Regions from separate parts of the Nonomuraea sp. NPDC005501 genome, predicted to be linked through region 2. Evidence: riboswitches for the same ligand, from Rfam matches in the RefSeq annotation. Region 2 holds a riboswitch; the other holds the start of a gene.
What was found. Region 2 has a riboswitch for S-adenosylmethionine ahead of ABZS51_RS08100 (aminotransferase class V-fold PLP-dependent enzyme). Riboswitches for the same ligand answer to the same signal wherever they lie in the genome.
Positions count from the first base shown of each region.

Region 1 (17,461 bases), on a different contig from region 2:
CGAGACCGCGCCGGGCGTCCTCGTCAAACGCGATCATCTTGGCTGCCATAAGGCTGGACCTCCCAGATGCAGGGTGGCTTGCGGCGGATCGAGCCGACGCCCGCGACGGCATATGGGTCCGCGTCTCCGTTGGCGGACCCCATCGTCCCGATCCCAGGTGCTGGCACTCACAAACAGAGAGTGCCAACGAACTGTTTAGCACTCTACCCGGTCGAGTGCAAGCGAGCACCACAGGCGCCCAGGTCAGCCGTACGGCGGGCCCCGGAGGGACCCGCCGTGATCTTCGACGAGGGTGCGAGGGCAGGCCGTACGGACTGCGCTGCCGCGCGGCCTGCCACTGGACGCCAGCGACCTGGGTCAGACAGCGCGGACGGACTCCGCCTGCGGCCCCTTCTGGCCCTGTGTGATCTCGAACTCGACCCGCTGGCCCTGTTCGAGAGAGCGATAGCCGTCCATCATGATTGCCGAGTAATGGACGAATACATCCTTACCACCGTCTACCGCGATGAAGCCGTAGCCCTTGTCCGCGTTGAACCACTTGACGGTGCCCTGCGCCACTTCCGACTCCTCTTACTGGGCTCGCGGATCCCGCCCATTCGTCCGCGAGACCCGCAATCGCCACGACTTATGGCAAAACAGCCGGACGATCGTCCTCGACCATACCTGTGGCACGGCGTTTGGCAACAGAGTCAAACCACAAACCGCGCAATTCCTCTCAACGGTTTCCCTAAGGGGATGTATGGGCACATGGCCGAAGTAGTTCAACATTGAATATCCGGGAAAAGCAGAAGGCGCCCACGAGGGGCGCCTTCAGGGAGCGATGCGGGGGGCGTCAGCCGCCGGCGACCGCAGGGATGATGGAGATCTGGACCCCTTCGGGCGCGGGCGTGTCCAGGCCCTGCGCAAAACGGACGTCCTCTTCTCCCACGTAAACGTTGACAAAACGACGAATCTTGCCCGATTCATCCAGAATTCGCGCGCCGATCCCCGGGTAGTCGGAGTCGAGCTTTGCGAGGACGTCACGAAGAGTCGTGCCCTCGCCACTCACTTCCGCGTTTCCGCCGGTGTACGTGCGCAGGATGGTGGGAATCCGTACAGAAACACTCATGATTAAGTCGCCTTTCCTGGTTGAACGGGCAGCCGCGTGCGGCGGTCAGACAGCCGCGCGGAACGCGTCGAGAGAGGGCTTGATCACAGCCGTGGGCTGGGCGTCCCCGGAGACCGCGTCGAGCGTCTTGAGCCCGTCGCCGGTGTTGAGCACCACGGTCTCCGCCTCGGGGTCGAGCCGCCCGCTCTCGGCGAGCTTCTTCAGCACGCCGACCGTGACGCCGCCCGCCGTCTCGGCGAAGATGCCCTCGGTCGAGGCGAGCAGCTTGATCGCGTCCACGATCTCGGCGTCCGTCACGTCCTCCACCGCGCCGCCGGTGCGGCGGGCGATGTCGAGCACGTAGGGGCCGTCGGCGGGGTTGCCGATGGCCAGCGACTTGGCGATGGTGTCGGGCCTGACCGGCTGGACCACGTCATGGCCGGCCTTGAAGGCGGCCGACACGGGCGAGCAGCCGAGCGCCTGGGCGCCGAACACCTTGTACGGCCGGTCCTCGACCAGCCCCAGGGCGATCAGCTCCTTGAAGCCCTTGTCGATCTTGGTGAGCTGGGACCCGGAGGCGATCGGGATGACGATCTGCTCGGGGAGCCGCCAGCCGAGCTGCTCGGCGATCTCGTACGCGAGCGTCTTGGAGCCCTCCGCGTAGTACGGCCGGAGATTGACGTTGACGAACCCCCACTTGTCGCCCATCGGGTCGCCGATCAGCTCCGAGCAGAACCGGTTGACCTCGTCGTAGGTGCCGTCGATGCCGATGAGCTTGCCGCCGAACACCCGGGCCATGGCGATCTTGGCCTGCTCCAGGTTGGCGGGGATGAACACGCAGGCGTCGAGCCCGGCGCGGGCCGCCGCGGCCGTCACCGCTCCGGCGAGGTTGCCCGTGGAGGAGCACGACAGGGTGTGGAAGCCGAAGTTGCGCGCCGCCTCGACGGCGATGGCCACGACCCGGTCCTTGAAGGAGTGGGTGGGGTTGCCGGAGTCGTCCTTGACGTACAGGGACTTGAGGCCGAGCGCGCGGCCGAGGTTGCCCGCCTTGACGAGCTTGGTCCAGCCGGGGTTCATGTTCGGCTTGGTGGCCACGTCGGCGGGGACGGGGAGCAGCGAGCGGTAGCGCCAGATGTTGGCCGGGCCCGCCTCGATGTCCTCGCGACGGACGTCGCCGAAGGAGTAGGCCGCCTCGAGCGGCCCGAAACACTCCAGGCACGCGAAGCTCGGACCGAGGTCGTAGCGGGTGCCGCACTCGCGGCAGGACAGGGCGGTGGCAGGACCGAAGTCAAGCGACATGAAGCGAGGCCTTCCCTCATCTTCGCCCGCGGCCACCTTGACCGCAGACCGGAATTGGCACCTTGTCCCGGTCGGCCCCGCCAGGTCGCGAGTCTCAAGCCGGGAGGGTTGCCGGGGCTTCGCAGGGCCGGTCCCTCCACCCCTCTGGATGAGCAATATTCAGTTGTCGCATCAGACTGTACCCGGCCACGCGCCGCCGCCGTCCACTCGTCTCATAGCATGAGACGAGTGATCTCACCGGTAGTCGTCGCCGAGCGCCGCCTGAACGTACTTGCGCGCCTGGTGGATGCGCGACTTGGCGGTGCCGAGCGGGATGCCGAGCTGCTCGGCCACCTCGTTGTAGTCGAGCTGGACGATGTCGCGCAGCACCAGCGCCTGGGCCAGGTCGGGCTTGTCGGCCTCCAGCGCCTCCATGGCGTCGAGCAGGTCCAGCCGCGACCCCGCGATGACGCTGACTCGCGCCACGTCGGGTTTCTGCACCGGCAGCTCCTCGGAGGTCTGCTCGGCGGCCCGCCGCTTCAGCGACCGGTACGTGGTCCGCGCGCAGTTGGCCGTCACGATGTGCAGCCACGTGCTGAACCTGGCCCGCCCTTCGAAGCGACCGATGTTGCGGGCCACCGCGAGCAGAGTGTCCTGGGACGCCTCCTCGGCGTCCTGGCGGTAGGGGAGAATGCGGGCACAATGCCGCATCACGTCGGGCTCGATCCGCTTCAGGAGCTCGCCGAGCGCGCGATGATCTCCGGCTGCGGCGGAACGGGCCAGTTCCTCGGTTAGCTCATCAAGCGCCATAGCTGGGATCCTACGATCGGAGGGAGGTTAAATGAACAGTGTCCTGGTCGCCTCCAACAGAGGCCCGGTCTCGTTCACCGTCGACGACGACGGCGCGCTGACCATGAAACGCGGCGGCGGGGGGCTGGTGTCCGGGCTGTCCGGAGTGACCAAGGACCACGGTGTGCTCTGGGTGTGCGCCGCGCTGTCCGACGGTGACCGCATCGCCGCCCGGCAGACCCCCGGAGGTCGGCTCGACCACGCGGGCTACGACACGGGCGCCCTGCGGATGCTCGACATCCCGGCGGCGACGTTCCACCGCGCCTACAACGCGGTGGCCAACTCCACACTCTGGTTCGTCAACCACCTGCTCTACGACATCCCCAACGCGCCCAGCTTCGGCTCCAGGTTCCTGCGCGAGTGGGAGTCGTACCGCGACTACAACGGCGCGTTCGCGCTGGCCCTGGCCGAGGAGGCCCACCACGGGGCCCGCGTCATGGTGCAGGACTACCATCTGACCCTCACCCCCGCCATGCTCCGGGCCGAGCGGCCCGACCTGCGCATCGCCCACTTCAGCCACACGCCGTGGGCGCCGCCCGAGTACTTCTCGCTGCTGCCCGACGACGTGGCCCGCGAGGTGCTCGAAGGCATCCTGGGCGCCGACCACGCGGGCTTCCTCGCCACACGCTGGGCGGACGCGTTCATGGACTGCTGCCGGGCGCTGCTCGGCGCCAGGGTCGACCACGCGGCCCGCACGATCACCCACGAGGGCCGTACGACCCGCGTCGGGGTGCACGGCCTCGGGGTCGACGGCGACGCGCTCTGCGAGCGGGCCGGCGAGCCCGACGTCGAGTCGCACATGGCCGCGCTGCGCGACCAGGTCGGCGACCGCGCCCTGATCGTCCGCATCGACCGGACCGAGCTGTCCAAGAACATCGTGCGCGGCCTGCTCGCCTACCGCGAGTTCCTGGCCGCCCACCCCGAGTGGCACGGGCGGGTCGTCCACCTGGCCTTCGCCTACCCGAGCCGGCACGACCTGCCCGAGTACCGCGAGTACACCGCCTCGGTGCAGCGGTGCGCCCAGGAGATCGAGGACGAGTACGCCACCGAGGACTGGGACCCGCTGATCCTCAACGTCAACGACGACTACCCGCGCTCGCTGGCCGCCTACCGGATGGCCGACGTGCTCCTGGTCAACCCGATCCGCGACGGCATGAACCTGGTGGCCAAGGAGGGCCCGATCCTGTCGCCGCGCGCCGCCCTGGTGCTGTCACGCGAGGCCGGGGCGGCGGCCGAGCTGGGGCCGCACGCCCTCGTGGTCAATCCCTACGACATCAGCGACACGGCCGGCGCGCTGCACGAGGCGCTGGTCATGCCCGAGGAGGAGCGGGTGCGCCGCCGCCGGGAGCTGGTCGCCGCCGCCACGGCGCTGCCGCCCGAACGGTGGCTGGAGGCGCAGCTCGACGCCCTCGACAAGCTCGGCCCCACCCAGGGCTGACCGGCCGAAGGCCACCTTCATCGCCAGGTCGCGCGCTTGAGCACGCCGGCCAGGCCCGGGGTGTTCCACTGGTCGACGACGAGCACCTTGGTCCTCGGCAGGTACCACTCGCGCTGGATCCACCTCGACCTGACCTCGGCGCCGTCGTAGGTGACGCAGGTGGCCTTCCACTCGCGGTAGTACGCCTTGTGGCCGGGGCCGACCTGACGCAGGCCCTTGACCCTGGCGGCGCCGAGCCTCTCGCCCCACCTGCGGTCGTGCGGGCAGGGCTGGACGTCGGTGGCCGGGTAGAACGGGCGCTCGGCGGTGTACGGCTCGAACACCTCGCCGCCCAGCTCGATGGCCTTCGGCCCGAGGATCCAGAAGCTGTCGCACTCCGACCCGGCGTAACCCGACCCGGGCTTGGGGCACGAGCCGGTGACCACGCGGATCCAGTCGCCCTTGCCGTACACCTTCCAGCCGCCCGGCAGGCTCAGCGTCAGGCCGTCGCGCAGGCGGAGGGGGGTGCCCGAGCCCCCGGCGGAGGCGGTGGCGGAAGCGGTGGCGGTGGCGGGGATCAGGAGCGTGACCGCCGCGGCGAGGCCCGCGGCGGCGAGAGCTGTCTTCGGCATGCCGTGACCGTACGGCCGGGCACTTGCAGATCGATCACGAACGACTTGATCACGAGCGCGCGACAGCCGAGGCGAGCTCACGGAGCAGCGCCACGACCCCGTCTGGCCCGTCCACCACGATGTCGGCCCGCTCGGCGAGCCTGGTGACCTCGGCCGAGCCGCTGCACACGGTCACGCCCGGCAGCCCCGACGCCTCGACCGCGTCGAAGGCGGCCAGGTCGCCGAGGTCGTCCCCGGCGAACATCACGGACCTCGCGGCCCGCTCGGCCAGGAACAGCCCGAGCGCGTGCCCCTTGTCCATGCCCGGCGGTCTCAGCTCCAGCACGAGCCGGCCCGGCTCCACCACCAGGCCGTGCCGGGCGGCCAGCTCGGCCAGCGGCTCGCGCAGCGCGGCCAGCGCGCCCTCCGGGTCGTCGGCGCGGCGGGTGTGGACGGCCACCGCCCGGCCCTTGTCCTCCACGGTCACGCCCTTCAGGCCCAGCGAGTCGAGCAGCAGCGGCAGCTCCGCCTCCGCCCGCGGCACGCCGGCGGGAGGCGGCGGGCCGGAGACCGTGCCGCGCTCCCATCGCTCGAAGCCGTAGTGGCCCAGCACCACCAGGCCCGGCACGTCGGCCAGGCCGGGCCCGAGCTCCAGGGCGGTGGCGACGGGCCGTCCGGTCACGATGGCCACCGCCCCGACGTGCCCGCCCAGCTCGGCCAGCACGCCGGGCGCCTCCGGGTGGATCCGGGCGGAGGCCGGGTCGGGCACGATCGGGGACAGCGTCCCGTCGAAGTCGAGCCCGATCACGGCACCCGCCGGGTCCTTCAGGATGGCTTCCATGCCAGGGATGTCTCCAGGGATGTTCCTCACGCGGCTGGGCCTACCCAGCCGGTCAGGGGCGCATGCCCAGACGCCTCGCGGCGCGGTCCCGCTGGCGGCCGGCGCGCAGCCTGCGCAGCCGTTTGACCAGCATCGGGTCGTGCTCCAGGGCGGCCGGCTTGTCGATGAGCTCGCCCAGAAGCTGGTAGTAGCGGGTGGCGGAGAACCCGAAGGTCTCCTTGATGGCCTGCTCCTTGGCGCCCGCGTGGCGCCACCACTGGCGCTCGAAGGCAAGGAGGTCGAGATCGCGTCGGGTCAGCTGTGCGGGTGACGTGAGGGGCTGGTCGTGCGCTGGCTGTCGGGGTGCACTGTCACCGCCGGCCGGTGCAGTGTCCATGGTTCCTCCTCCAAAGGCTGCGCGCGACGATACGACACGCGCATGCGGCCCGACGCCATCGTAATGTGCGCAGTCCGGCTGTTCATGGCGGATGGCTAGACGTACAGTCACGAAGTGTGACCTCAGTCATCACGCTTCTCACGGACTACGGGCTGGAGGACGGCTACGTGGCGGCCTGCCACGGGGTGATCGCCGGCATCGCTCCCGAGGCCCGGGTGATCGACGTGTGCCACACCATCCCGTCGGGCGACGTACGGCGCGGCGCCGCGATCCTCGCGCAGACCATTCCCTACCTGCCCCTGGGCGTGCACATCGGCGCGGTGGACCCCGGCACGGGAGGCACCCGCCGGGCCGTCGCGATCGAGGCGGGCGGCCGGGTGTTCGTCGGCCCGGACAACGGGCTGCTGTCGTGGGCGGTGCACGCCAGCGGGGGCGCCGACGCGGCGTACGAGCTCAGCAACGAGGAGTACTTCCTGCGACCCGTCTCGCCCACCTTCCACGGGCGCGACATCTACTCGGCCGTCGCGGCCCGGCTGTTCAAGGGCGCCAAGCCGGCCGACATGGGCCCGGAGCGCCCGGTCGGCCGGCTCGTCTCGCTGGCGGAGCCGACCTCGGTGGTGCGCGAGGGTGCCGTGGAGGGCGAGGTCGTCTCGGTCGACCGCTACGGCAACACGCAGCTGTCGATCACCGCGAGCCACCTGGAGGCGCTGGGGGCGCGGGTGGGCGACACGCTGGGCGTGTGGCTGGGGCGGCGGCAGCTCACGCTGCCGTACCGGGAGACGTACGCGGCGGTGCCGCCGGGTGAGCTGGTGGCGTTCGCGGACTCGGCGGGGCTGATCGCGATCGCGGTGAACTCGGGGGACGCGGCGCAGCGGCTCGGGCTTCCCCCCGGCGCTCATGTCCGGATATCTCCCTCTATAGCCAAGTCTTAGGCTACGAAAGTTACTTAAGCCTAATTACGCGATGTATCGGACCGTTTACTGAAGGTCCTGATCAATCGTGGGCGTCGCGTGTCACAATCTCCGGCAACGGGCATCCCCCCACCTGCCCCGGAGGTCGCGATGCGCCACTTCCGTCCCATGCCGCGCGTCCCCAGGAGACTCCTACCCCGCCTCACCGTCTGTCTCGTCACCTGTCTCGTCGCCTGCCTGTCCGCCTCGCCGCTGACGGGCCGCACATCGAGCGCCGGCGCCGCCGCCCGCACCGGGACGGCCGCGTACGAGGCCGCGCAGTGGCAGCTCCCCGCGCTGCGCCTGCCCGAGGCGTGGCGGATCAGCAGAGGCGAGGGCGTGCTGGTGGCGGTCCTCGACACCGGCGTGAACGGTCGCCACCCCGACCTCGCGGGCTCCGTGGTGGCCGGTCCCGACCTGACCGGCGCCGGGAGCCGGCCCGGCCGGTGGGGCCACCACGGCACCGCCATGGCCAGCCTCATCGCCGGCCACGGCCACACCCGCACGCCCGCCGCCTCCCGGGTCGCCGCGTTCTCCTCGCCCTCCTCCCCGGCCCGCGTGACGCGGGCCGGGGAGGAGACCGCACGGACCGGTGTGATCGGCGTCGCCCCCGAGGCCCGCGTCCTGTCCGTCCGCGTCACGCTGGAGAACGACGACCCGCTCCGCACCCATCCCTCCGCCGGCCGGCCCGACGCCCTGGCCCGCGGCATCCGCTACGCCGCCGACCACGGCGCGGACGTCATCAGCATGTCCCTGGGCGGCGGCAGCGGCGTCTGGAGGGGCTCGCCCGCCGAGCAGGCGGCGGTACGGTACGCGCTGTGCCGCGGCGCCGTGCTGGTGGCCTCCTCCGGCAACGACGGCGAGACCACGAACCGCAGGAACTACCCGGCCGCCTACCCCGGCGTCATCGCGGTGGGCGCGGTGGACCAGCGGCTCAGGGTGACGGCGTTCTCCAACCGCCAGAACTACCTGTCGGTGGTGGCCCCCGGCACGGGCATCCTCACCGCCGACGGCGCCGGCTCGTACGTGGTGGGCGACGGCACGAGCGCGGCGGCGGCCATGGTGGCGGGCATCGCGGCACTGGTGAGGTCCGCCTACCCCGGCCTGCCACCCGACCAGGTGCGCGCGGCCATCGAACGCGGCACGGTCTCTCGCCCGGCCGCCCGCGACCCCTCGTACGGGCACGGCGTGGCCGACGCGCTGCTCGCGCTGCGGGAGGCGGGCCGGATGGCGGGAGCCCGTGCGGGCAAGGCCCCTCCGCCGCCGCCCGCGCCCGGCCGGACCGCCGGACCGGAGCCGGAGTCGCGGCTGCCGACCCTGGTGGGGCTGCTCGTGCTCTGCCTGGCGATGGCCGCGCACGTGGTGGCGCGGCGGCGCGCCTCCTGAGCCGCACGAGCTTAAACCTAGCAAGCGCTTGTGTAATACTCGTGGCATGACCCTGGCGATCGACGGCTGGTTCACGATCGAGGACGGCGCCACCCACCTCCTGGGCGCCCGGTGCTCCGCCTGCGGCACGGTGACGTTCCCGCCGCGGACCGGCGGCTGCCCCGACCCCGGCTGCGAGAGCGAGAGCCTGGAGGTGACGCGACTGTCCCGGCGGGGCCGGGTCTGGTCCTACACCGACGCCCGCTATCCCCCGCCCGAGCCGTACGTGGCCGCCGAGCCGTACACGCCGGTCACGCTGGCGGCGGTGGAGCTGGAGCGCGAGGGGATCGTGGTGCTCGGACAGGTCAGGGACCTCACGGTCGAGGACCTGGAGGTGGGCATGGAGCTGGAGCTGACCCACGGCGCGCTCGCCGACGGGCCGCTGGTGTGGATGTGGGGGCCGGCGTCGTGAGCGTGGTGGTGCTGGGCGCGGGCATGCACCCGTGGGGCAAGTGGGGCCGCCCGTTCACCGAGTACGGCGTCGCGGCGGCCCGCGAGGCGCTGCGCGACGCCGGGGTGAGCTGGCCCGAGGTCGGGTTCCTGGTGGGCGCCGACACGATCAGGAACGGCTACCCGGGCTTCGTGGCCGGGGCCACGTACGCGAGGGCGCTCGGCTGGTCGGGCGCCCGGATCGCGTCCTGCTACGCCGCCTGCGCCTCCGGCGCGCAGGCCGTCGACATCGCGCGCACCCGGATCCTCGCCGGGCTGTGCGACGTGGCGCTGGTGGTGGGCGCCGACTCGACCCCGAAGGGCTTCTTCAAGCCGGTCGGCGGCGACCGCCCGGACGACCCGGACTGGCTGCGCTTCCGCCTGCTCGGCGCCACGAACCCCGCCTACTTCGGGCTCTACGCGCGCCGCCGCATGGCCCTGCACGGCTCCACGGCCGAGGACTTCGCCGCGGTCAAGGTCAAGAACGCCCGCGCCGGCTCCCTGAACCCGCTGGCCCGTTACCGCAAGCCCGTCACGGCCGGGGAGGTGCTGGCCTCGCCCATGGTGGCCGATCCGCTGCGCCTCATGGACATCTGCGCCACCTCCGACGGCGGGGCCGCGCTCGTGCTCGCCTCCGCCGACTACGCGCGGCGGCGCGGCGTCACGGACGCGGTGCGCCTGGCCGCCGTGTCCACGGTGACGCCGTCCTTCCCGAACGCCGTCCTGGAGCTCCCGGAGTTCGCCACCGACTCCCGCGCCGCCGTGCCGCCTCCCGAACGGCCGTTCCGCGCGGCGATCGCCCACGCCGCCTACGAGGAGGCGGGGCTGGGACCGGAGGACGTGTCGTTCGCCGAGGTGTACGACCTGTCCACGGCGCTGGAGCTGGACTGGGTCGAGGACGTCGGGCTCTGCCCGCCGGGCGAGGCGGACAAGCTGCTGCGGGCCGGCGACACCGCGCTCGGCGGGCGTGTCCCGGTGAACCCCTCCGGCGGGCTCGCCTCGTTCGGCGAGGCCATCCCCGCCCAGGCGATCGCCCAGGTGTGCGAGCTGACCTGGCAGCTGCGCGGCCGGGCGGGCGCCCGCCAGGTGGCCGGCGCCACGGTGGGGCTGGCGGTCAACCAGGGCCTGTTCGGGCACGGCTCCGCGGTCATCGCCACCCGCTGACGTACGCCCGAAGAGCTGACATACCGCCTGGACGAACGCGGAGCCCCGCGCGAGCGGATCGCGCGGGGCCCGTGTGGCTGGACGGCGGCGCTAGCCGACGTGGACCACGTCGTGCGTCTCCGCGAAGTGGCAGGCGCTCAGGTGCGACGTGCCCGGCCGGATCTGGAGCAGCGGCTCCTCCTCGGCGCAGATCTCCTGGGCCTTCCAGCAGCGGGTGCGGAAGCGGCAGCCCGACGGCGGGTTGGCCGGCGAGGGCGGGTCGCCCTGCAGGATGATCCGCTCGCGCTGCTCGCGGCCCTCGGGGTCGGGGACCGGGACGGCCGACAGCAGCGCCTGGGTGTACGGGTGGGCCGGCCGGTCGTAGATCTCCAGGTCCTTGCCCAGCTCCACCATCTTGCCCAGGTACATCACCGCGACCCGGTCGGAGATGTGGCGCACCACCGACAGGTCGTGGGCGATGAAGATGTACGCCAGGCCGAACTCGTTCTGCAGCCGCTCCAGCAGGTTGATGACCTGGGCCTGGATCGACACGTCGAGCGCGGAGACCGGCTCGTCGCAGACGATGATCTCGGGCTGGAGCGCCAGGCCGCGGGCGATGCCGATGCGCTGGCGCTGACCGCCGGAGAACTGGTGCGGGTAGCGGTTGATGTGGTCGGGGTTGAGGCCCACGACCTCCAGCAGCTCCTGCACCTTGCGCCGGCGGTCACCCTTGGGCGCCACCTCGGTGTGGATGTCGAAGGGCTCGCCGACGATGTCACCGACGGTCATCCGGGGGTTCAGCGAGGTGTACGGGTCCTGCATCACCATCTGGATGTTCCGGCGCATCCGCTTGAGCTCGCCGCCCCTGGCCTTGGCCATGTCGCGCCCGTTGATGACGACCGAGCCGGAGGTGGGCCGCTCCAGCGCCATCAGCACCTTGGCGAGCGTGGACTTGCCGCAGCCCGACTCGCCGACGATGCCCAGCGTCTCGCCCTTGTTGAGCTCGAACGAGACGCCGTCGACCGCCTTGATGGCGCCGATCTGCTTCTTGAACATGATGCCCTGGGTCAGGGGGAAGTGCTTGACCAGGTCCCGCACCTCAAGGATTCGCTCACCTTGGGTCGCCATCGAGGACCTCCCTCCAGTAGTGGCAGGCGCTGTTGCGCACACCGCTGATCGCGTAGAGCGGGGGGGCGTCGGTCACGCAGTTGTCCTGGCGGTACGGGCACCGCGGGTGGAAGGCGCAGCCGGTCGGCATGTCGAGCAGGTTGGGCGGCAGGCCCTTGATCGCGTACAGCTCCTGGCCCTTGAGGTCGACCCGGGGGATCGACTCCAGCAGACCCTTCGTGTACGGGTGGGCGGGCGCCCGGTAGATGTCGTACACCGGGGCGTTCTCGACGATGCGTCCCGCGTACATGACCGCGATCTTGTCCGCGACGTCGGCGACGACGCCGAGGTCGTGCGTGATGAGGATCAGGCCCATGTTGCTCTCGCTCTGCAGCTCGGCGAGCAGCTCCATGATCTGGGCCTGGACCGTCACGTCGAGGGCGGTGGTCGGCTCGTCCGCGATCAGCACCTCCGGGTCCAGCGCGATCGACATGGCGATCATGATGCGCTGGCGCATGCCCCCGGAGAACTGGTGCGGGTAGTCGTGCACGCGCTGCTTGGCGGCCGGGATGCGGACCCGGTCCATCAGCTCGACGGCCTTGGCCATCCCGTCGCGCTTCGACATGCCGCGGTGGACGCGGAACATCTCGCTGATCTGCCAGCCCACGGTGAACACCGGGTTGAGCGCGGAGAGCGCGTCCTGGAAGATCATCGCGATGCGCTGGCCGCGGACCTGGGTGCGCGCCTCGTCCGACAGCTTGAGCAGGTCGGTCCCGCGGAAGCGGATCTCTCCCTTGGGAATGCGCGCGGGCGGCATGTCCAGGATGCCCATGATCGCCTGCGCGGTCACGGACTTGCCGGAGCCCGACTCGCCCAGCACCGCCAGGGTCTCCCCCGGGTTGAGCGTGTAGCTCACCCCGTTGACGGCCCGCACGACACCGGCCCGCGTGGCGAACTCCACGTGGAGGTCCTCCACCGCCAGCAACGGCTCGTCGCCCAGCCCTCCCTCGGCGGGCAACGTGTCCAGCGATGTCTTACTCATCTGTCCCCCCTCCTACCTGAGCTTCGGGTCGAGCGCGTCGCGGACGGCGTCGCCCAGCATGATGAACGCCAGCACGGTGATGCTGAGGAACACGGCCGGGAACACCAGCGGCAGCGGCGCCTCCAGGAACCGGTTCCGGGCGTCGGCGATCATCAGGCCCCACGAGATGTCCGGCGACTGCACACCCACCCCGAGGAACGACAGCGCGGCCTCGGCCGCGATGAACCCGCCCAGGTTGATGGTGGCCACGACGATCACCGGGGCGATCGCGTTCGGCAGCAGGTGCCCGAACATGACCCGGCTCTGGCTCGCGCCGAGCGCCCGCGCCGCGATGACGAAGTCCTGGCTCCTGGCCGTGATGACGGCGGCCCGCATGATGCGGAACGTCATCGGCCAGGCCAGCACCGACAGCGCGATCACGACGATCCAGATGCCCAGGCCCTTGTCCCGGAACGTCGCCGTGATGAGCAGCGCGCCCAGGATCTGCGGGATCGCGAAGAACACCTCGGTGACGCGCGAGGAGACCGTGTCGGTGAGCCCGCCGCGGGCGCCCGCGATGAGACCGAGCAGGCCGCCGACGACCGCGGTGATGACCGTGGTGCTGACGCCGATGAGGATCGAGTTGCCGGCGCCGTAGATGGTCCTGGCGTACACGTCGCAGCCGAGGTTGTCGCGTCCGAACAGGTGACCCGCGCTCGGCCCCTGACGGGCCGTCGCGAGGTCGCAGGAGCGCGCGTCCAGCGGGTTGATCGACGTGAACAGCGAGGGCCAGAACGACATGACCAGTAGGATCGCGATGAGGACCAGCGAGAAGATGAACATCGGCCGGCGGCGCAGGTCGTGCCAGGCGTCGCTCCACAGGCTCGCCGGCCTGTCCGCCTTCTTGCGGCGCCTGCCGCCGCCGGGGGACGACTCGACGGGCTGCTTCTCCGTGGTCAGGGTCCGGGTCTCGGAGGCCGCTGGATCGGCCTGGGGGATGTCACTCATAGCGGATCCTCGGGTCGAGCACTGCGTACATCAGGTCGACGGCCAGGTTGGCGACGATGTAGACCAACACCAGGATGGTCACGATTCCTACGACGATGGGTTGTTCTCGTAGGTAGACGCCGTCGTAGAGCTGCTTGCCGATCCCCGGCAGGTTGAAGATCGTCTCGGTGATGACCGCACCGCCCATCAGGTTGCCGAGGTCGGCGCCCAGGTAGGTGACCAGGGGGATCAGCGCGTTGCGCAGGCCGTGCCTGCCGATGACCCTCCGCCGGGACAGGCCCTTGGCGATCGCCGTGCGGATGTAGTCGGATCTCAGCGTCTCCACCAGGCTCGTTCTCGTCAGCCGGGTGAGGTACGCGATCGACACGCCCGCCAGCACGAACCCGGGCAGCAGGTACGACTTCAGGCCCTGCGTGGCGCCCGCGATGGGGAAGATCTCCGTGCCGGTCACCTGCTTGAGCCAGACGCCCAGCCAGAGCTGGAGCACGAAGCCGCTGACCAGGGTGGGGATGGAGATCAGCAGCAGCGTGGACGCCAGGATCGCGGTGTCGGTCGCCCTGCCGCGGCGCAGCGCCGCCCACAGGCCGAGGACGACGCCGATGATGGCCTCGAGGGTCAGCGCGACCAGCGCGAGGTTCAGCGTGACCTGGAGCTTGCCCGCGAGGAGCTGGGTCACCGGGACGCCGGCGAAGGTCTTGCCGAAGTCCCCGCGGAAGATGATGCCGCTGATGTAGTACCAGTACTGGACCAGCAGCGGATCGTTGAGGTGGTACTGGTCGCGGATGATCGCGACGATGTTGGGGTCCTGCCTCTTCTCACCGGCCAGCGCGGCGACAGGGTCACCGGGCAGCGCGAAGACGATGGCGAAGATGAACAGGGTGGCGCCGAGCAGGACTGGCACTGCCTGGATCAGGCGCCTGATGATGTAACGGCCCATTCAAGCCTCCCGTACATGCCGGAAGGCAGTGCCTGGATCCATGGGGTGAAACGGCCAGGCGACTGCCTTCTTGGCGCTCTCGAGGGGCGGGCTCGCCACGCGTGCCCGCCCCCGGGAACAAGTGTCAGGCCTTCTCGACGTCAGCCCACTCAACCTGGTTGAGCAGGTTGATCTTGACGTTCTTGACCTTGGTCGAGTATCCCGAGTTGTTCCGGTAGAAGTACACCGGGATGTACGGCATCTCCTTGATGAGGATGTCGTCCGCCTGCTGGTAGATCTTCAGGCCCTCTTCGGGGGTGGCGGCCTGGTCGCCCTTGGCGACCGTCTCGTCGAACTCCTTGTTGGAGTAGCCCGCGTAGTTGGAGCCCGTCTTGATGGCGCCGGTCGAGAAGATCGGCGACAGGTAGTTCTCGGCCGACGGGTAGTCGATCGCCCAGCCCATCCGGAACATGCCCTTGTACTTCTTGGCGTCCAGGTCGTCCAGGATGTTGGCGAACTTCTCGAACGGCTTGACCGTCACCTCGACGCCGAGGTTGGCGCGGAGGTTGTTGGCGACGGCCTCGATCCACTCCTTGTGACCACCGTCGGCGTTGTAGCCGAGCTCCAGCTTGGCCGGGCCCTTGGCGGCGGCGTACTGCTCCTTGGCCTTGCCCGGGTCGTAGGCGCAGGCCGTGCAGGCGCCCTGGCGGTAGCCGTCGATGGCCGGGTTGATGAAGTCGTCGGCCGGCGAACGGGTGCCGGAGAAGACCGTCTCGGCGATGGTCTTCCGGTCGATGGCCATCGAGATGGCCTCGCGGACCTTGACGTCCTTGTACTCGTCGTTGTACTGCAGGGGGAAGCCGATGTAGCCGATACCGGCGTCCGGCTGGTCCTGGTAGCGGTCCCCGAGCGCGGTCTTGGCGCTGGCGATCGCCGACGCGGGCAGCGAGTCGTGGATGTCGACGTTGTCGGCCTGCAGGTCGTTGTAGGCCGTCTCCGAGCTGTTGTAGAGCTTGAACTGGAGCTTGGTCCAGCCGTTCGGCTTCTTGCCCGGGAACTTGTCGTACACCGACAGGTCGATGCTCTGGTCAGTGCCCTTCTTGTAGGGCTTGTCCAGCTTGAACAGGCCCTGGCCGATCGGCTTCTCGCCGAACTCCGCCGTCACCTTGCCGTCGGGGCCGAAGGCCGCCTTGGGCAGCGGGTAGAACGCGGTGTAGCCGAGCATGGTCTTGAACTGGGAGAACGGCGCGGTCAGCGTGACCTCGAGGGTGGTGTCGTCCACCGCCTTGAGGCCCTTCATCTCCTTGGTGGTGACCTGCTTGCCCTCGCCCGGGTTGAGGTCGGCGTAGCCGTCGACACGGCCGAAGAAGTAGCCGGCGCCCTGCGCGTTGTCCTGGTTCGCTGCGTAGTTCCAGGCGTCAACGTAGTTCTGCGCGATCACGGGCTCGCCGTTGTGCCAGGTGTAGCCCGGCTTGAGCTTGATCGTCCAGACCTTGTTGTCCTGAGTCTCGATCGACTCCGCGGCGCCCATGACGACCTGCTTGTTCTCGTCATAGTTCACCAGCGGCTCGAAGACCGCCGCGAGCGCCTCGGCGCCCTCGGACTCAGTGGTGTTCGAAGGGACCAGCAGGTTCTGCGGCTCGCCGAGCTCCATGCGGACCGGCGTGTCCCCGCTCGATCCGGAGGTGCCGGTCGAGGTGCCGCCGCCGCCACCACACGCGGCAACCGCGAGGGCCAGCAGCGCGGTACCGGCGACGATCTGTGCGCCCTTAGTAACACGCATGGTAAGAAGATTCCTCCCTCTACAGGTGGGCGTTAGCGCTGAGCTGCGATGATCGTGAGCAGCCTGACGGGGGGTTCGGTAATCCCCCGGGTTTGGCTGACATGGTCAAACCAGCCGACGCCCTGCCAGTCGATCGCGACTATCCCTCACTACGTGCCACCAGCGAGTCTCTGGCGCGTTGCAGTTCGGTCACACGTGCGCCAATCCAGCGTCACACTCATACGGCTCAGAGGACCTAGAAGCTCTCATAACCGTCAGATGACCATACGTTTGGACACGGACAGTCGAGCAAAAATACCTCTTACCGAAATGTGCTCGCGCCCTTGCCGGGCACGCACCGTGTCACTGGGCTACGGTTGTTGCCGTCTTGACGGCGCCTTGGAACCGGGCGCTCCAGGACTCCGTCCAACTGTCTGCCGCGCACCCGCGCGGGAGCACCTCACCGACCCGGATCCAATAGAGTCCTTGCCATGAGTCAGCCGGAATCCGCTGTCGCGGACGCCCAGGCGGGCGGCCGGAGCGGGCAGGAGCCGCTGGCCAAGCTCGCCGCGAGATACGGGCTTCGCCGTGCCATCGCACGACCGAGGTTTCCTGTCTACGTGCGCCAGCTCTGGGAGCGGCGGCACTTCATCCTGACGTACGCGTCCTCGCGCAACGTCTCGAAGTACTCCAGCTCGGCCCTCGGCCAGTTGTGGCAGGTCCTGACTCCGCTGCTCAACGCCGGCATCTACTACGTGATGTTCGGCATCATCCTCGGCGGCAAGGGCGGCATCCACAACTACCCCGCGTTCCTCCTGACGGGGATGTTCGTCTTCACCTACACGCAGCGGACCGTCACCGCGGGCGCCAAGTCGATCTCCGGCAACCTGTCGATGATCCGCGCGCTGCACTTCCCGCGCGCCTCCCTGCCGCTGGCGTACACGATCCAGGAGCTGCAGCAGCTCGCCATCTCCATGGGCGTGCTGGTGGTGATCATCCTCATCACGCAGGAGCCCATCGCGCTGTCCTGGCTGTTGGTGCCCGTCGTGCTGCTCCTCCAGACGATGTTCAACGTCGGCGCCGGGCTGGTGATGGCCCGCCTGGGCGCCTCCATGCGCGACCTCAACCAGCTCCTGCCCTTCATCACCCGCACCTGGCTGTACGCCTCGGGCGTCTTCTTCTCCATCCAGGCCAAGGTCGTGGGCAGTGCACACCTGCCTCAGTGGGTGGCCGACGTGATG
Region 1 covers NZ_JBEXDT010000096.1:146-17,606, forward strand. Annotated here, with positions in the region: partial or broken gene ABZS51_RS34390 (TCP-1/cpn60 chaperonin family protein) at 1-49, opposite strand, end outside; gene ABZS51_RS34395 (cold-shock protein) at 358-558, opposite strand; gene ABZS51_RS34400 (MoaD/ThiS family protein) at 833-1,108, opposite strand; gene thrC (threonine synthase) at 1,154-2,386, opposite strand; SAM riboswitch class I at 2,400-2,541, opposite strand; gene ABZS51_RS34410 (RNA polymerase sigma factor) at 2,621-3,175, opposite strand; gene ABZS51_RS34415 (trehalose-6-phosphate synthase) at 3,207-4,652, shown strand; gene ABZS51_RS34420 (hypothetical protein) at 4,670-5,263, opposite strand; gene otsB (trehalose-phosphatase) at 5,313-6,083, opposite strand; gene ABZS51_RS34430 (DUF3263 domain-containing protein) at 6,136-6,459, opposite strand; gene ABZS51_RS34435 (SAM-dependent chlorinase/fluorinase) at 6,576-7,391, shown strand; gene ABZS51_RS34440 (S8 family serine peptidase) at 7,521-8,795, shown strand; gene ABZS51_RS34445 (OB-fold domain-containing protein) at 8,842-9,246, shown strand; gene ABZS51_RS34450 (lipid-transfer protein) at 9,228-10,427, shown strand; gene ABZS51_RS34455 (dipeptide ABC transporter ATP-binding protein) at 10,518-11,534, opposite strand; gene ABZS51_RS34460 (ABC transporter ATP-binding protein) at 11,518-12,555, opposite strand; gene ABZS51_RS34465 (ABC transporter permease) at 12,568-13,542, opposite strand; gene ABZS51_RS34470 (ABC transporter permease) at 13,535-14,479, opposite strand; gene ABZS51_RS34475 (ABC transporter substrate-binding protein) at 14,604-16,241, opposite strand; gene ABZS51_RS34480 (ABC transporter permease) at 16,712-17,461, shown strand, end outside.
Region 1: it holds a riboswitch for S-adenosylmethionine, as region 2 does, so the genes downstream of both, thrC (threonine synthase) here and ABZS51_RS08100 (aminotransferase class V-fold PLP-dependent enzyme) in region 2, are expected to answer to the same signal.

Region 2 (13,921 bases):
GCTCGGCCAGCAGCGTGCGGGCCCAGACGGCGCGGACGGGCGGCTCCATGCCGAGCAGGCGCTCGGCCGCGATGACCACGCCCAGCTCGTTGGCGAAGCCGGACAGCCAGTCGTGCCGGTTGGCCAGCATGATGATCTGCCGGAAGTCGCGGACCTCGAACAGCTTCTCGGCGCCCCGGTGCATGTAGCCGATGATCGGCTCGGCCGTGGCGATGCGCTCGCCGTCCAGGGTGAGGCGCAGCCGCAGGACGCCATGGGTCGACGGGTGCTGGGGGCCGATGTTGAGGATCATGTCCTCGGTCGCCAGCTCCTTCGCGCCCGCGCCGATGCCGACCACGCGTTCCGTCATAGGGCCCATGCTGCCACCGGTCGCCGTGGTGATCCAGCGCGGGGTGGACGGCCCCGTCCGGTCGGGGTCGGTCAAGGAACGGTATGGACGCGCATCGCCAAACCGGGCAAGGGGGAGATATAGCAGCAAATGGGGGGAGAATCACCATGAAGAGAGTGATGTTCGATCTGGCCGCGCTCATTGTGCGGATCCTGATCGGCGTGATCTTCGTGGCTCACGGATTGCAGAAGTGGCAGGGCGGTCTGGGGGCCGTGTCGAAGATGATGGGCCAGAGCGGAGTGCCGCTGCCGCAGCTCGCCGCCGCGTTCACGGCCACCGTGGAGACCGTGGGGGGCATCCTGCTGATCATCGGCCTGCTGGTGCGGCCGGCGGCGGTGGCGCTGCTCGTCGTGCTCGGCGGCGCCTTCGTGTTCGTCCACCGCGGGCATGGGATCCTGAGCTCCAGCGGGGGCTGGGAGCTCGTCGGGGCACTGGGGTCGGTGTGCCTGCTGCTTCTCGTGCTGGGAGGCGGGCGTGCGAGCGTCGACCAGGTGCTCACCCACTGGTACCGGCGCAAGGCCGAGCACCGTCACGCCGCGCAGGAGACGGCCGGCGCGTCCGCAGGAGCCGCGCCTGCCGCACCCACCAGGGCGGCGCCTGCCCCGCCCGCCGAATCCCAGCCCGCGCCGCCGACGCAGCCCATGCCCAGGAGCACGCCGGCGGAGGACACGACGGCGCCCCGGCAGCACCTTCCGGACGACGGCTCACACCGGCCCGGCAACCTCAGCGACCAGGACATGAGCGACCTGGACGCGCTCTACAACGACGAGCACCGCAAGCCACCCAACCGGTGACGGTCAGGCGGGGCGGCGGGCGGCGAGGTCGCGCAGGGCGCCGACGAGTCGGTCCACGTGCTCCTCGGTCGTCCCGATGCCGATCGAGGCCCGCACCGCCGAAGCAGTGCCGTCCTCGCAGCCGCCATCGGTCTCTCCCAGCAGGTGCCGGACGAACGGGTGCGCGCAGAACTTGCCGTCGCGCACCCCGATGCCGTAGTCACCCGACAGGGCCTCGGCGACCTCGCGCGCCGTGAGCCCGTCCACGGTGAACGACACGATGCCCACGCGCGGGTGGTCCGGCCCCCACAGCGACAGCTCCCGTACGCCCTCGATGGAGGCGAGTCCGGTGCGCAGCCGCGCGATCAGCCGCTCCTCCTCGCGCACCAGCGCCGTCCAGCCCGTGGCGGTGAGCGCGTCGCAGGCGGCGGCCAGCGCGATGGCGCCCAGCACGTTCGGTGTGCCGGCCTCGTGGCGCGGCTCGGGGTCGTCGTGCCACTCGGTGATCCCGTCCTCGCCCGGCGCGACGGACCGCACGGCTCCGCCGCCCTTCAGGTACGGCTCGCCCGCGGCCAGCCAGTCGCGGCGCCCGATCAGCACCCCGGCCCCGAACGGCGCGTACAGCTTGTGGCCCGAGAAGGCCACGTAGTCGAGGTCGAGTGCCGTCAGGTTGAGCCGACGGTGCGGTACGAGCTGGGCGGCGTCCACGAGGATGCGCGCCCCGTGGCGGTGCGCGATGTGCGCCAGCGCCGCGATCGGCCACAGCTCGCCGGTGACGTTCGACGCGGCGGTCACCACGAGCAGCTTGGGCCCGTCCACGGCGGCCAGCGCCTCGTCGGCCGCGCGGACGGCCTCACCCGGGAACGCGGGCGCGGCGAGCCGCACGACCCTCTTCCACGGCAGCAGCGAGGCGTGGTGCTCGGTGTCGAACACGACAGTCGTCGTGCCGGCGGGCAGGCAGCCGGCCAGCAGGTTCGTGGCGTCCGTGGTGTTGCGCGTGAAGATGACCGCGTCGTCGGGACGGGCGCCGGCGAAGGCGCGGACCGTGTGGCGCGCCTGCTCGTACCGGGCGGTGGTGAGCTGGGAGGCGTAGCCGGCGCCGCGGTGGACGCTGGAGTAGGCCGGGAGCGCGGCGGTGACCGCGGCGCTGACCGGCTCCAGACAGGGAGCACTGGCGGCGTAGTCCAGGTTGGCGTACCCCACGAGCCGCCCGCCCCTGACCGGCACCTCCAGATCGGCGCCGAGCACGGCCGGGATCGGCCGGTGGCCACGCGGATGCGACGTACCGGCGGACGCGCCGGCGGCGGACTGGGCGGGGGCGGAGCCGAAGATGCTCAACGTGGACAAGGCGAACCTCCTGCAGGGCCGTCGGACCCCTGGAGCAGCCTCGGAGCCCGCGCTTGCCCGCCACACCTCGTGACGGACCAGGTCTTCACCCGGGGCACCCCGCCGCGGACGCGAGGGTTGCCGGCCAGCTAGCCGGGGCTTGGTGCTGGCACTCATGACCTACGTCCGAACTATAACCGACAGTCCCCGATGAATCGCAACCTCGCGAACTTCCTCGGCACCCGACTCGTTGGACCTGGGAAACCGGCCGTCCCCGACCGAAATGTGGAGGTAAGCAGATGCTGGATTGGGTGACCGACCCTCAGATCTGGATAGGGTTCTTCACCCTTGTCGCTCTGGAGATCGTCCTAGGCATCGACAACATCATCTTCATCTCCATCCTGGCCGGCAAGCTGCCGCCCGAGCAGCGTGACAGGGCCCGCGTGCTCGGTCTCGCGGCGGCCCTGGTCAGCCGGCTGCTCCTGCTGCTGGCGCTGTCGTGGGTGGTTCGGCTGACGGCTCCGCTGTTCGAGGTCTTCGGCCAGGAGATATCCGGGCGCGACCTGATCCTGCTGCTGGGCGGGCTGTTCCTGCTCGCCAAGAGCGTCACCGAGATCGGGCACAGCATGGAGCTGAAGGAGGAGGACGGCAAGAAGCGCGTGGCCACCTCGTTCGTCTCGGTCATCCTGCAGATCATGGTGCTCGACGTGGTGTTCTCGCTGGACTCGGTCATCACCGCCGTCGGCATGGTGGACGAGCTGGGCGTCATGATCGCGGCCGTCATCGTGGCGGTGCTGGTGATGCTGTTCGCCTCGGGGCCGATCAGCAGGTTCGTGGACCTGCACCCGAGCATCAAGATGCTGGCCCTGGCGTTCCTCGTGCTGATCGGGGTGGTCCTCGTCGCCGAGGGGCTCGGTCAGCACATCCCGAAGGGCTACATCTACTTCGCCATGGCCTTCTCCGTCATCGTGGAGCTCCTGAACATCAGGATGCGCGGCCGCCACTCCAAGCAGCTCGCCACCTCGGAGGAGCCTCCTAAGATGCAGTAGTGCCCTTTGACCCCCGGAATCCGGATTTCGTCGCCCACCCGTACGGCGTCTACGACGAGCTGCGCCGTACGGACCCGGTGACCTACCACGAGCCCACCGACCAGTGGCTGATCTCCCGGCACGCCGACGTGAACGCCCTGCTCAGGGATCGTCGCCTGGGCCGGACCTACCTTCACGTGGCGACGCACGAGGAGTTCGGCAGGACGCCCGAGCCGGACTTCCAGGAGCCGTTCTGGAGGGTCAGCCGGAACGGCATGCTCGAAGTCGAGCCGCCGCTGCACACCCGGCTGCGGCGGCTCGTGTCCAAGGCGTTCACGCCGCGCATGGTGGAGTCGCTGCGGCCCCGCGTGCGGGCGGTCGCCGCGGGCCTGGTGGACGCGTTCGTGGAGAAGGGCGGCGGCGACCTCATCGCCGAGGTCGCCGAGCCGCTGCCGGTGACGGTCATCGCGGAGATGCTGGGCATCCCCGAGTCGGACCGTCACCTGCTGCGCCCCTGGTCGGCCGACATGTGCGGCATGTACGAGCTCAACCCCACGCCGGAGGCGCAGCACGCGGCGGTGCGCGCGGCCGAGGAGTTCGAGGGCTACCTCAAGGCGCTGGCCCGCGAGCGCGCCGCCGACCCCGGCGACGACCTGATCAGCGCGCTGGCCGGCATCGACGAGCTGACCGAGGACGAGCTGGCCGGCACCTGCGTGCTCCTGCTCAACGCCGGCCACGAGGCCACCGTGAACGGCACGGGCAACGGCTGGTGGTCGCTGTTCCGGCACCCGGACCAGCTCGCCCGGCTGCGCGCGGACCGGTCCCTGCTGCCCACGGCGGTCGAGGAGCTGCTGCGCTACGACACGCCGCTCCAGCTCTTCGAGCGCTGGGTGCTGGAGGACATCGAGGTCCACGGCACGCGCATCCCGCGCGGGTCGGAGGTGGCGCTGCTGTTCGGCTCGGCCAACCGGGACCCTGACGTGTTCGACGACCCGGACCGGCTGGACCTGGGACGGGCCGACAACCCGCACATCTCGTTCGGCGCGGGCATCCACTTCTGCCTGGGGGCTCCGCTGGCCCGCATCGAGATGGTGGAGTCGTTCGGCGCGCTGCTGGACCGCACGACCGAGCTGGAGCTGGTCAGCGAGCCGTCCTGGAAGCCCGGGTACGTCATCCGGGGGCTGCGCTCCCTGGACCTCCGCGCCGCCTGAGCCTTCCCCTCCCGGGGACGTGCGGACGACCCGGTCAGCGGCGCTGGGCGAGCCAGCCGAAGCCGCCGAGCCCTCCGGGATCGATCAGCTCGGCCTCCTCCGAGGCGCGCGCCAGCGCCCGGAGGTAGGCGCGCGGGTCGCGCCGCGCGAGGTCCATCGGCGGACGTGTCCCGGTGATCCCCAATGTCCGCAACGCGGCGCGTTGTGTGGACAAGGTTGTGGATATCGCACCGGCCCGCAGGCCGGCCTCGGCGCACGCGTCGAGCGCGACGTGCGCGGTGATGTCGCAGGTGCCGTCGGGGATGGGGGCCACGGCGGCGCCGTCGCGGTAGCCGGTCAGCGTCCCCCGGGGCGGACGGTTATCCACAGGGTGTGCATAATCCACGGCCACCGCCAGACCCCCGGCGAGGCGTCCGACGACCGACGCCCAGGCGGCGTCGCGCGGGTGGCCGATCTCGGCCCGCCACCCCACGCACGGCAGCGGCCACCAGCGTGCCAGCCACGCCTCGTCCTCGGGGCTCACGGGGCCGCCCAGCCGCTCCTCGCCGGTACGGGTGTCCACCATGACCAGCCGCGTCCCCTCCGACGTCCGCTCGGCCACGTCCACCGGGATGTTGTCGAGCCACTCGTTGGCGATCGCCACGCCCGTGATGACGTCCGGCAGGGCAGGGGTCCAGGTGACCGTGAGCGGCAGGCCGTAGGGCCTGGGAGAGAGGTCGACGGCCGTGACCCGCAGCCGCCGGCGCAGCGACGGGTCCGCCGCTTCCAGCACGTGCCGCACCAGCAGGCCCTCGCCGGCCCCGATGTCGACGAGGTCGAGGACGGGCGGGTGGCCCAGCCCGGCGTCGGTCTCCGTCAGCAGCGCCAGAACCGCGTCGGCGAAGGCGGGGGTGGCGCTGACCGAGGTGCGGAAGTGACGCGAAGGGCGCTCGCGGAGGTAGAAGCCGTCCTCGCCGTAGAGCGCGCGCTCCGTCGCCGCACGCCAGGTGAGCCACATGACTGGACTATCTCATGATCCAGCCATGACACGGACGGTCGTCATAGCGCTACCGTTTGTCACCGCCTTGCGCTAACCTTTGCCCGTCGCCAGGGCAGCCGTACACGTCCGCGACACGTTCGCGGCGGGTTCACGGCGTGCCGCCGGGCGCGGCCGGCACGGAGGAGGGGTCGGAAGCGCGTGGCGGTGCCGGGTGGCGCGGAGCTCGGGCGGCCAATGGCGGCCTGCCCGAGCTCCAGTTCCCCGGCCGGCCAGTCGGCGGATGGGCGGCCAGGAGCGCGCACCTCCAAGGGGCTCGCACACCGGCGCGGGTGCCGGGTCCGGTCGGTGATCCGGCGCCCGTGACCGTGCGGGTGGACCCTCTCCTCATCTCTTCCGACAGGAAGTACGCCTCCTTTTGCTTCCCTTGTCCCATTTGTCGCTAACTCAACATGCGGCAAAACCCCGATCACGTAGGCAGTCCCGCACGGCCGTTACGCTGGGCGGCAGGCCATCAGGTCGACAGGGGTGGGAACGCATGAACGCAGGCGATCGCCCGGCACGGCTGGCCGTGGGCGTGCTGGGGGCAGGAAAGGTGGGCTCCGCGCTCGGCGCCGCGCTCGCGCACGCCGGGCACCGGATCGTCGCCGCCAGCGGGGTCTCCGACACCTCGCAGCGCTGGGCCGCCGAGCGACTGGGGCTCACCCCGTCGCCGCCCGACGAGGTCGTCGCCGCCGGCGAGCTGATCCTGCTCACGGTGCCCGACGACACGCTGCCCGACCTCGTGGCCGGCCTCGCCCAGGCGGGCGTCGACCTGCGCGGCAAGCTGCTCGTCCACACCAGCGGCGCGTACGGGCTGTCCGTGCTGGAGCCGGCCTCCCGGGCCGGCGCGCTGCCGCTCGCGCTGCATCCCGTGATGACGTTCACCGGCCGCGACGACGACCTCAGCCGCATCACCGGCTGCTCGTTCGGCGTGACCGCGCCCGACACGCTCCGGCCCATCGCGGAGGCGCTGGTCATCGAGATGGGCGGCGAGCCCGTCTGGATCGCCGACGCGGACCGGCCCCTCTACCACGCGGCCCTGGCCGGAGCCGCCAACCACATGGTCACGCTCATCGCCGAGTCGTCGGAGCTGCTCGGCCGCATCGGCGTCGAGCACCCCGGCAGGATGCTCGGGCCGCTGCTCGGAGCGGCCCTCGACAACGTGCTCCGGCTCGGCATCTCCGGCCTGACCGGGCCGGTCGTGCGCGGCGACGCGGGCACCGTGCGCCGGCACGTCGACGCGCTCATCCTGGCGGCGCCCGAGGCCGCCGACGCCTACGTCGCGCTGGCCAGGCTCACCGCCGACCGCGCGCTCGCCGCCGGACTGCTGAAGCCCGAGGAGGCCGAGCGCCTGCTCGACGCGCTCGGAGGGAACATATGGACCTGATCGTCGCCAGGGACCGCCTCGACCTGGTCAAGGCCCGGAGCGACTGGGACGGCGGGGAGAGCGTGGCCCTGGTGCCGACCATGGGCGCGCTGCACGCGGGGCACCGCTCGCTCATCCGGGAGGCCAGGGCGAGGGCGGACCGGGTCGTGGTCAGCATCTTCGTCAATCCGCTCCAGTTCGGCCCTAACGAGGATTTTTCGCGTTATCCCCGTACATTCGATGCCGACCTGGAGGTGTGCCGGGCCGAGGGCGCCGCCGTGGTGTTCGCGCCGTCCGTCGAGTCCATGTACGACCCCGAGCGCCAGGTCGGGGTCTCGTCGGGGGCCATGGGCGAGGTCGTCGAGGGCGCCAGCCGGCCCGGTCACTTCGACGGCATGCTCACCGTCGTGCTCAAGCTGTTCAACCTCGTCCAGCCCGACCTCGCCGTCTTCGGGCAGAAGGACGCCCAGCAGCTCGCCCTCATCCGGCGGATGGTGCGCGACCTCGACGTGCCGGTCGAGATCGTGGGCGCGCCGACGGTCCGCGAGCCCGACGGCCTGGCTCTGTCCAGCCGCAACCGCTACCTGTCGGCCGTCGAGCGGGGCTCGGCGCTGGCCCTGTCCCGGGCGCTGCGGGCGGGCGCCGCCGAGACCGCGCCGTCGAAGGTGCTCGCGGCCGCGCGGGCCGTGCTCGGCGCCGCCGCCTCCGAGCTCGCGCTGGACTATGTCGTACTGGTGGACCCGGCCACGTTCACCCCCGTGGACGAGTCGTACACCGGCGAGGCCGTGCTCGCCGTGGCCGCCAAGGTCGGGAACACCCGCCTGATCGACAACGTGATTCTCACGCTCGACCCCCTTGAGGATCAGATCACCGACTCGTAGCGTCATGGGATGACCGACGACGAGCTACGGGACGAACTTCTACGCCGGACGCGCGTCGACCGGGAGGCGCGTGACCCCCGCCACGCCTCCGACCCCGGCTGGGCCGACCGGTGCGCCGCCGTGGACGAGGACAACACGGTGTGGCTCATGTCCGTGGTCAGCAGCCAGGGCTGGCCGCTGATCTCGCAGGTGGGCGAGGACGCCGCGCGGGCGGCCTGTCTCCTCGCCCAGCAGGCCGACGCCGCGCCCGAGTTGCAACGCCACTTCCGCGCAGCCATGGCCGACGCCGCCGGACGCGGCGAGGCCCTGCCCGGCCAGCTGGCCGGGCTGGAGGACCGGGTACGGGCGAACCGGCGGCCCTGACCGCCGCCCCCGGAAGGGGTACCCCCGTGGGCGGCGCATCGACGGGGAGGGGTTATCGTCATTCTGACGAAAGCACCTCGAACGAGGAGACCCCATGAGTACCCCGCCGATTCCCCTGCGGTTGACGGCTCCGGCTCCCGGTTGGGAGGTCGAGGCGGACGTGGTCGTCGTCGGCTCCGGCGTCGCCGGCCTCACCGTGGCCCTGCGCCACACCGAGCTCGACCCCGCCGCCAAGGTCCTCGTCGTCACCAAGGACGTCCTGTCCTCAGGCTCCACCCGGTGGGCGCAGGGTGGCATCGCGGCCGTGCTCGATCCCGCCGACACCCCCGAGGAGCACCTGAGCGACACCCTGCTGGCCGGCGTCGGCCTGTGCGACGCGCGCGCCGTCCGGACGCTCGTGACCGAGGGCCCCGGCGCGCTGCGGCGCCTGATGGGGCGCGGCGCGCGGTTCGACCGCACCCCGGACGGCGAGCTCCAGCTCACCCGCGAGGGCGGCCACCGGCGCGACCGCATCGTCCACGCGGGCGGCGACGCCACCGGCGCCGAGGTGCAGCGGGCCCTGGCCGAGGCGGTCCGGGCCGCCTCGATCGAGATCATCGAGCACGCCCTGGTGCTGGACCTGATCAAGGACGCGCGGGGGCGCGCCGCCGGGTTGACGTTGCACGTCATGGGCGAGGGCGCGCGCGACGGGGTGGGCGCTGTGCGGGCCCGGGCCGTGGTGCTGGCCACCGGCGGCATGGGCCAGGTGTACGCGGCCACGACGAACCCCGCCGTCTCCACGGGCGACGGCGTGGCGCTCGCGCTCCGGGCCGGGGCCGTCCTCCGCGACCTGGAGTTCGTCCAGTTCCACCCGACGGTGCTCTGGCTCGGCGAGGGCTCGACGGGCCAGCAGCCGCTGATCTCCGAGGCGGTGCGCGGGGAGGGGGCGTTCCTGGTCGACCACGAGGGCAACGCGTTCATGCGGGGCGTCCACGAGCTGGCCGACCTGGCGCCGCGCGACGTCGTCGCCAAGGCCATCACGCGGACGATGCGCGAGACGGGCCGCGACCACGTGTACCTGGACGGCCGGCACTTCGGCGTGGACAAGTGGGCCACGCGCTTCCCCACCATCTACGCGCTCTGCCGTGAGCACGGGATCGACCCGGCCACCGAGCTGATCCCCGTCGCCCCGGCGGCGCACTACGCCAGCGGCGGCGTCCGTACGGACCTGTCAGGCCGTACGTCCATCGAGGGTCTGTACGCGTGCGGCGAGGTGGCCTGCACGGGCGTGCACGGCGCGAACCGGCTGGCCTCCAACTCGCTGCTGGAGGGCCTGGTCTTCGCCGAGCGCATCGCCGAGGACGTCCACGCCGCCTCCCGCGCCCGCCGGACCGCCGCCGACCCGGCAGGGGGAAGCGGCGCCGACCCGGGCGGGCTGGTGGACCCGCGGGTGCGGGCGCGGATCCAGGCGCACATGAGCCGTGGCTCCGGCGTGCTGCGCGAGCGCGAGGCGCTGGCCGCCACGGCGCGGGCGCTGCGCGACGCCCGCTGGACCCCGATGCAGGTGGCTCCCTGCACCGAGTCGTGGGAGGCCACGAACCTGCTCACGGTCGCCACCGTGCTCACCGCCGCCGCCGCGGCCCGGCTGGAGACGCGCGGGTCCCACTGGCGTGAGGACTTCCCCGAGCGGGACGACGACGAATGGCTGGGCCACCTGGACGTGACCCTGACCGAGGAGGGCCTGAGGATGACGTACACCCCGCACGCCGACGGGCTGCCGCCGCGCCTGGCGCAGGAGCTGGGCGCCGCCGGGCTCGATCCCGCCGAGGTGGACGCGCTGATCGGCCGGGCGCTGGCCGAGGACCTCCAGGAGGCCGGCGACGTGACGAGCCTGGCGACGATCCCGGCGGGGGCCCGCGCCGTGGCCGACGTGGTGGCCCGCGCCGACGGCGTCGTGGCCGGCCTGGCCGCCGCCGAGGCCGTGTTCGTACGGCTGGGCGCCACCCGCGCGGAGCGGCGGGCCAAGGACGGCGAGCGGGTGCGCGCGGGCGACGTGCTGATGACCGTGGAGGGCTCGACGAGGGGCCTGCTGACGGCGGAGCGCACCGCGCTGAACCTGCTCACCCACCTGTCCGGGATCGCCACGCTCACCGCGAGGTGGGTGGAGGCGGTCAGCGGCACCCGGGCGCGCGTGCGTGACAGCCGCAAGACGCTGCCGGGCCTGCGCGCGCTGGAGAAGTACGCGGTGCGCTGCGGCGGCGGCGTCAACCACCGGATGTCCCTCTCGGACGCCGCCCTGATCAAGGACAACCACGTGGTGGCCGCGGGCGGGGTCGCCGAGGCGTTCCGTGCGGTCCGCGAGAGGTACCCGGACCTGCCGATCGAGGTGGAGGTGGACCGCCTGGACCAGCTCGGCCCCGTGCTGCAGGAGGGGGCCGAGGAGATCCTGCTGGACAACTTCACTGTCGAAGAGATCGCCATTGCCGTACAAATGGTTCAAAATCGTACGAGCATGGCCCAAAATCGGACGAGCGCGGAAAACCCGGCGAGAAGGAACGATCTGGTGAAGCTGGAGGCGAGCGGCGGCCTGACGTTGGATTCGGCGCGTCCTGTGGCCGAAACTGGCGTCGACTACCTTGCGGTGGGAGCGCTCACCCATTCGGCGCCGGCCCTGGACATCGCACTGGACCTACGGGGGTAAACGGATGCTGCTCACGATCGACGTCGGCAACACGCACACGGTGCTCGGTCTGTTCGAGGGCGATGAGGTCATCGAGCACTGGCGGCTCGCCACCGACGCGCGCCGCACCGCCGACGAGATCGCGGTCGTCCTGCAGGGGCTGCTCGCCCAGTCGCCCCTGCTGAAGGGCGCCGACGTGAGCGGCATCGCGATCTGCTCCACGGTCCCGAGCGTGCTCAACGAGATGCGCGAGATGTGCCGCCGCTACTACGGCGACGTGACCGCGGTGATCGTGGAGCCCGGAGTGCGCACGGGCGTGCCGGTGCGCATGGACAACCCCAAGGAGGTCGGCAGCGACCGCATCGTCAACGCGCTCGCGGCCATCGACCAGTACGGCGGCCCGTGCATCATCGTCGACTTCGGCACCGCGACCTCGTTCGACGCGGTGTCGGCCAAGGGCGAGTACGTGGGAGCCGTCACCGCCCCCGGCATCGAGATCTCCGTGGACGCGCTCGCGGCGGCCGGCGCCCAGCTCCACAAGGTCGAGCTGGTCCGCCCCCGGTCGGTCATCGCCAAGAACACCGTCGAGGCCCTGCAGGCCGGCATCATCTACGGCTTCGCCGGCCAGGTGGACGGCATCGTCGAGCGGATGGTCGCCGAGCTGGCCGACGACCCCGACGACGTGACCGTGGTCGCCACCGGCGGGCACGCGGCGCTCGTGGTCAGCGAGTCCCGCTCCATCGACGTGCACGAGCCCTGGCTGACGCTCATCGGCCTGCGGCTCATCTACAACCGCAACACGAGCTGACGCCCCCCGAACACGGACGAGCGGCCCCCGCTCGGGAAGGGGGCCGCTCGGGACGGTGGCGGGCGACGGCTACTCGCTCTCGGCGGTGTAGATGTACTCCCAGGGACCGCACTTCGTCGGGTACGAGCCGTGCTGGCCGGTCTGGCAGACCTTCACCCGCACGCTGGTGGCGTCCTCGGTCTCGAAGTGGAACCTCTTGTAGCCGGGGAAGCCGCAGTACTTCTTGCTGTAGACCTGGGACCACTCGTGGTCGAAGTCGCTCGCCTCGAACTTCACGTACGCGCACTTGCCGCCCTCGTCGTAGTCACGGTCGTCCAGGTCGAACAGCCGGCCCCGGACGTCGACGGAGTTGGACTCCTGCTCGTCGTCCCAGTCGACGCTGATCCGGCCGTCGGCCTTGGCGAGGTGCTGGCGCGAGAACACCGGGCCCCAGGAGTCGCTGTCGTAGTGGGCCGCCGAGGAAGCGGAGGACGCGGTCGCGGTGGTGGCACCGGCGGCCGTCGGCAGCGACAGCGCCAGGGCGGTGGTCGCAGCGGCGGCCAGGACACCGGTCGCGATCTGCTTGATCATGATCTCTCCTTGAGCTCTCTCCCTGGGCCGGCTCCCTGCCGAACCCCCTGAGCCCTTGGGTCATGGGTAACGCGGAGGTCTTGCGGGGGCGTTGCGATGACCCTGCAACGAACCGACGAGCCCTTGCAGTTCGCCATATCCCCTACTCTTTGATGCTGTGAGCGACGAACTTCCCGAGCAGATGCGCATCCGGAGGGAGAAGCTCGACCGCCTTCGCAGCGAAGGCGTCGACCCCTACCCGGTGAGCTTCCCGCGCACGGCGACCAACGCCGAGGTCAGAGCGACACACGAGGGCCTGGAGCCCGACACCGCGACCGGTGAGCAGGTCGCGGTCGCGGGCCGCGTCATGCTCAACCGGATCGGTGGGAAACTCTGCTTCGCCACGCTCCGCGACGGCACCGGCGACCTGCAGGTCATGATCTCCCTCGACCGGGTGGGCGAGGAGTCCCTGGCGGCCTGGAAGCGCGACGTCGACCTGGGCGACCACGTGGGCGTCATCGGCGAGGTCATCACCTCCCGGCGTGGTGAGCTGTCGATCATGGCCGAGAGCTGGCAGATCACCTCCAAGTGCCTGCGCCCGCTCCCGGAGAAGCACATCGGCCTCACCGACCCGGAGGCGCGGGTCCGCCAGCGCTACGTCGACCTCATCGTCAACGACGAGGCGCGGGAGATGGCCCGCATCCGCAGCGCCACCGTGCGCGCGGTGCGCGACTTCTGGCACGAGGAGGGCTACCTCGAGGTCGAGACGCCCATGCTCCAGCCGATCCACGGCGGCGCGACGGCCCGGCCGTTCAAGACCCACATCAACGCCTACGGCATGGAGCTCTACCTTCGCATCGCGATCGAGCTCTACCTCAAGCGGCTCGTCGTCGGCGGCATCGAGAAGGTCTTCGAGATCAACCGCAACTTCCGCAACGAGGGCGCGGACTCCACGCACAACCCCGAGTTCACCATGCTCGAGGCGTACGGCACCTACCTCGACTACAACGACATGGCCGACCTGACCCAGCGGATGTACCAGAAGGCCGTGGTCGCGGCGCTGGGCACCTCGGTGGTCGTGCACGACGGCGTCGAGGTGGACCTGGGCATCCCCGAGTGGCCGCGCGTCACGCTGTACGGCACCGTGTCGGAGGCGGTGGGCGAGGAGATCACCACCGAGACGCCGATCGAGCACCTGCGCGACCTGGCGGACAAGCACGACGTCCACCACGACCCCAAGTGGGGCCCCGGCAAGCTGGTCCAGGAGCTGTTCGAGGCGCTCGTGGAGCACACGCTCATCCAGCCGACGTTCGTCATGGACTACCCGCTGGAGACCTCGCCGCTGACCCGCCAGCACCGCGACAACCCGCTGCTGACGGAGAAGTGGGACCTCATCGGGTTCGGCACGGAGCTGGGCACCGCCTACTCCGAGCTCATCGACCCGGTCGAGCAGCGCCGGCGTCTGGTCGAGCAGTCGCTGCTGGCGGCGGGCGGCGACCCGGAGGCCATGCAGCTCGACGAGGACTTCCTGCAGGCTCTGGAGTACGCGAT
Region 2 covers NZ_JBEXDT010000009.1:111,623-125,543, reverse strand. Annotated here, with positions in the region: partial or broken gene ABZS51_RS08110 (NADH-quinone oxidoreductase subunit D) at 1-349, opposite strand, end outside; gene ABZS51_RS08105 (DoxX family protein) at 496-1,182, shown strand; gene ABZS51_RS08100 (aminotransferase class V-fold PLP-dependent enzyme) at 1,186-2,418, opposite strand; SAM riboswitch class IV at 2,553-2,668, opposite strand; gene ABZS51_RS08095 (TerC family protein) at 2,787-3,536, shown strand; gene ABZS51_RS08090 (cytochrome P450) at 3,536-4,726, shown strand; gene ABZS51_RS08085 (SAM-dependent methyltransferase) at 4,761-5,723, opposite strand; gene ABZS51_RS08080 (DUF2520 domain-containing protein) at 6,241-7,131, shown strand; gene panC (pantoate--beta-alanine ligase) at 7,122-7,991, shown strand; gene ABZS51_RS08070 (hypothetical protein) at 8,001-8,354, shown strand; gene ABZS51_RS08065 (L-aspartate oxidase) at 8,449-11,034, shown strand; gene ABZS51_RS08060 (type III pantothenate kinase) at 11,039-11,821, shown strand; gene ABZS51_RS08055 (hypothetical protein) at 11,891-12,391, opposite strand; gene lysX (bifunctional lysylphosphatidylglycerol synthetase/lysine--tRNA ligase LysX) at 12,549-13,921, shown strand, end outside.